Regions from separate parts of the Actinokineospora sp. PR83 genome, predicted to be linked through region 2. Evidence: riboswitches for the same ligand, from Rfam matches in the RefSeq annotation. Region 2 holds a riboswitch; the other holds the start of a gene.
What was found. Region 2 has a riboswitch for glycine ahead of gcvT (glycine cleavage system aminomethyltransferase GcvT). Riboswitches for the same ligand answer to the same signal wherever they lie in the genome.
Positions count from the first base shown of each region.

Region 1 (2,191 bases), on a different contig from region 2:
TCCCCCGGCGGGCGCAGCAGGGTCAGCGCCAGCAGGTCGGCGGCGACGGCGACCTTGGCGCCGCGCTCGTGCGCCTCCGCGATCAGCGCGGCGTGGTCGCGGACGGCGCCGGACGCACCCGGGTAGGACAGCAGGACGCCGTAGAACTCGCCCTCGGGCAGCCCGTCGGCCAGGTCGGCGACGACCAGGTCGATGCCCAGCGGCTCGGCCCTGGTCTCGATCACCGCGATGGTCTGCGGGTAGGTGTCGGCGTCGACGACGAACCGGGGCGACTTCGACCGGCCGCCGCGGCGCAGCAGGGTCATCGCCTCGGCAGCAGCGGTCGACTCGTCGAGCATCGAGGCGTTCGCGGTGGGCAGCCCGGCGAGGTCGGCGACCATGGTCTGGAAGTTCAGCAGCGCCTCCAGCCTGCCCTGGGAGATCTCCGGCTGGTACGGGGTGTAGGCGGTGTACCAGGCGGGGCTCTCCAGCACGTTGCGCCGGATCACCGGCGGGGTCTGGGTGCCGTGGTAGCCCAGGCCGATCATCTGGGTCAGCGTGGTGTTGCGGGCGGCGAGCGCGCGCAGCTCGGCCAGCGCCCCGTGCTCGGTGGCGGGCTCGGGCAGCGACAGGGTCAGGTCGCCCTCGCGGATCGACTCGGGGACCGCGCGGTGCGCCAGCTCCTCCAGCGACCCGACGCCGATGACGTCGAGGATGCGGGCCAGCTCGGCCGGGCGCGGCCCGACGTGCCGGTCGGCGAACGGGGTGCCGTGCTCCAGGGCGGCGAGGGGGATGCGGTCACTGGTCATGCGGGGCTACCTCCGGGTTTCGGGGTCGGGCCTGGGCGGGCTGCGCTGCCCTGGGCCCTCCCCCTCTGTCCGTGCCCGATCACCCGGGCGCCTGAGAGCTTCGTCCGGCCAGTGGCGGACTTGCACCTTCGGCGGGGTCACCCGGCGATGCCCGGGCGACCCGCTTTCCAGAGGCGCCTCACCCACGCGGTCCGTTTGCCTGAGAGGTTCCGGGGAGGATTTGCTCCTTCGGCGCCGGTGCGGCCGGTGGGCCGCCCGGACTCTCCCGCGCGGGTTCGTCGACGTCCCGGCGAGTCTAACCCGCGGACGCGCCGAAACCTCGCGTCGCCGCCCGGGACGTGGTCGGATGCGGGGATGGACACATCCGCCGCCCTCGCCGCCCTGGACCGCGACCTGCGCCGCGACCTGCCCGCCCTGGACGACCACGCGGTGGTCGAGCGCACCCCGCACGTCACCCGGCACGTGGACAAGCGCCCCCGCGGCTGGTCCGGGGTGGTGTGGTGCGACGTGGACGCCACGACGGCGGACGCGGTGGTCGCCGAGGAGGTCGCCCGGTTCCGGGTGCTTCCGGGCGACTGCGAGTGGAAGCACTACCACCACGACCGGTTCCGGGCGCTGCCGGTGCACCTGGTGGCGGCCGGGCTGCGGCCGGGGCAGGTGGAGGCGGTGATGGTGGCCGAGGCCGCGGCCGTGCCCGCGGTCGCCCCGCCCGCCGGGGTGTCGCTGGTGGCGGTGCACGACGCGGCGGGGATCGAGGCGGTGGTGCAGGTGCACGAGGCGGCGTTCGGGGCGCCGTTCGGGTGGCTCGGGGAGCGGCTGCTGGAGCAGCTCGTGGAGTCACCGTCGCGGTTGGACGTGCTCCTCGCCGTGGCCGACGGGGTGCCGGTGAGCGCCGCGCGGACCGAGTACTACCCGGGGACGGCGTTCGCGGGCCTGTGGGGCGGTGGGACGCTGCCGCGGTGGCGCCGCCGCGGGGTCTACCGGGCGCTGGTGTCGCACCGGGCGGAGCTGGCGCGGGCGCGGGGAGTGCGGTACCTGCACGTGGACGCGCTGCCGACGAGCAGGCCGATCCTGGAACGGCTGGGCTTCGTGCGGCTGACCTCGACCACGCCGTACACGCTGCCGGACTGAAACCGGTTTCAGCCCGCGTTGCGGGCGTTGCGGCGGCGGGTCAGCTCGTCCTGGTTCGGCTGGTCAAGCTCCAGGCCGTCGGCGCGCTCGGCCGGGAACTCGTGGATCGTGCCGCTGATCTCGCGGATCGCCCCCGAGACGGCGATGCCGAACACGCCCTGCCCGCCCTGGAGCAGGTCGACAACCTCTTCCGGCGAAGTGCACTCGTAAACAGTCGTGCCGTCGCTGAACAGGGTGATTCTGGCCAGATCCCGCACTCCCCGCTTGCGCAG
Region 1 covers NZ_JAJCXD010000073.1:72,160-74,350, reverse strand. The annotation lists gene gcvP (aminomethyl-transferring glycine dehydrogenase) at 1-788, opposite strand, end outside; glycine riboswitch at 966-1,066, opposite strand; gene L6E12_RS23925 (GNAT family N-acetyltransferase) at 1,143-1,919, shown strand; gene L6E12_RS23920 (MerR family transcriptional regulator) at 1,928-2,191, opposite strand, start outside.
Region 1: another riboswitch for glycine. It lies ahead of gcvP (aminomethyl-transferring glycine dehydrogenase); the one in region 2 lies ahead of gcvT (glycine cleavage system aminomethyltransferase GcvT).

Region 2 (2,191 bases):
GGGGGAGCGGGTCGCCGTGCTCGGCCCCAACGGCGCGGGGAAGACCACGCTGGTGCTGCACCTCAACGGCGTGCACACCGCGGGGGCCGGGCGGGTGGCGGTCGCCGGGCTGCCGGTGGCCAAGGCGAACCTGCGCGAGATCCGCCGCCGGGTCGGCATCGTCTTCCAGGACCCCGACGACCAGCTGTTCATGCCGACCGTCCGCGAGGACGTGGCGTTCGGGCCGGCCAACTTCGGCCTGCGCGGCGCCGAACTCGACGCCAGGGTGGCCGCGGCGCTGGCCGCGGTCGGCATGGCCGAGCACGCCGACCGCTCGCCGATGCACCTGTCCGGCGGGCAGCGGCGGCGGGTGGCGCTGGCCACGGTGCTGGCCTGCGACCCGGAGGTCCTCGTCCTCGACGAGCCCTCGGCGAACCTGGAGCCGGTCGCCCGGCGCGAACTCGCCGAGGTGCTCCTGGGCCTGGGCCGCACCACGCTCATGGTCACCCACGACCTGCCCTACGCGTTGCAGCTGTGCCCGCGCAGCGTGCTCGTCGACGAGGGCGTGGTGGTCGCGGACGGCCCCACCCGGGAGCTGCTGGCCGACACCGCGCTGCTCGCGGCGCACCGGCTGGAGCTGCCGTTCGGCTTCAGGCTGGACTGACCGCCCGTCCGCCGGTTAGGTTGACCCCACACAAGCGAATATCGGGCCGTCACGAGCCAGGGCGGGAGAGCCTCCAGCGCGAGCTGGGGCACCGAAGGAGCAAACTCCCCGGAATCTCTCAGGTACAGCTACCGTCCTCAGGCCAGGCCACTCTGGAAAGCAGGCGCTTCCGCGCCTCACCCACGGTGCAAGCCGCCCCCGGGCGGTGAAGCTCTCAGGTCACATGACAGAGGGGGAGTTCCCGATCCGGAAGCGGAGGAACTCCTGCATGCCCGCGCTCGTCCCCACCTCGGCCCCCGCGCCGCCCCGCCCCCGGTTGTCCACAGGACCCGGGCGACAGCGGGCGGAGTTGTCCACAGGCCGCGCACCTGTCCTCCCGAACTCGCGCCGTCCGTGCCACGCTGCTTGTGGACGGTCGAGCACCCCCGCCCGGCCGAAGGAGAACGGACTTCCATGAGCACACCCTCCCCGCTGCACGCGGTGCACGAGGCCCTCGGCGCCTCGTTCACCGACTTCGCAGGCTGGGCGATGCCCCTGCGCTACGGCAGCGAACTGGCCGAGCACAAGGCGGTGCGCACGGCTGCGGGCCTGTTCGACCTCAGCCACATGGGCGAGATCGAGCTGACCGGCCCGGAGGCCGCCGCCGCCCTGGACTACGCCCTGGTGGGCAAGCTGTCCGCGGTGAAGCCGGGCCGCGCGCGCTACACCATGATCTGCGCCGAGTCCGGCGGCGTCCTCGACGACCTGGTGGTCTACCGGCTCGCCGCGGACCGGTACCTGGTCGTGGCGAACGCCTCCAACACCGCCGTGGTGGCCGCCGAGCTCCTCTCGCGGGCCGCGGCCTTCGACGTCGAGGTCGTCGACCGCTCCGCCGAGACCGCGCTGATCGCCGTGCAGGGGCCGAACTCGGCGGCGATCGTGCGCGAGGTCACCGGCGCCGACCTGGACGCGCTGCCGTACTACGCCAGCGTCGCGGCGACCGCGGCCGGGCACGACGTGCTGCTGGCCCGCACCGGCTACACCGGCGAGGACGGCTTCGAGCTCTACGTCGACGGCGCCCTGGCCACCGACGTGTGGCGGGCGCTGACCGCGGCCGGGGAGGGTCGCGGGCTCGTCCCGGCCGGGCTGGCCTGTCGCGACACGCTGCGGCTGGAGGCCGGGATGCCGCTCTACGGCAACGAGCTGAACGCGGAGCTGACGCCGTTCGACGCCGCCCTGGGCCGGGTCGTGAAGTTCGACAAGGGGGACTTCGTCGGGCGGGCGGCGCTGGAGCGCAGGCGCGACGCCGACGTGGAGGACAAGGTGCTGGTGGGCCTGGTCACCACCGGCAAGCGCGCCCCCCGGCCCGGGTACGCGGTGCTCGACGCGGCCGGGAACCGGGTCGGTACGGTCACCAGCGGCGCCCTCTCGCCGACCCTCGGCCACCCGGTCGCGCTGGCCTACGTCCCGGCGGCCGCCAGTGCACCGGGCACCGCGCTGTCGGTCGACGTCCGGGGTACGGCCCTCCCGGTCGAGGTCGTCGAGCTGCCCTTCTACCAGCGTCCCGCC
Region 2 covers NZ_JAJCXD010000002.1:9,554-11,744, forward strand. The annotation lists gene L6E12_RS00305 (energy-coupling factor ABC transporter ATP-binding protein) at 1-643, shown strand, start outside; glycine riboswitch at 786-883, shown strand; gene gcvT (glycine cleavage system aminomethyltransferase GcvT) at 1,097-2,191, shown strand, end outside.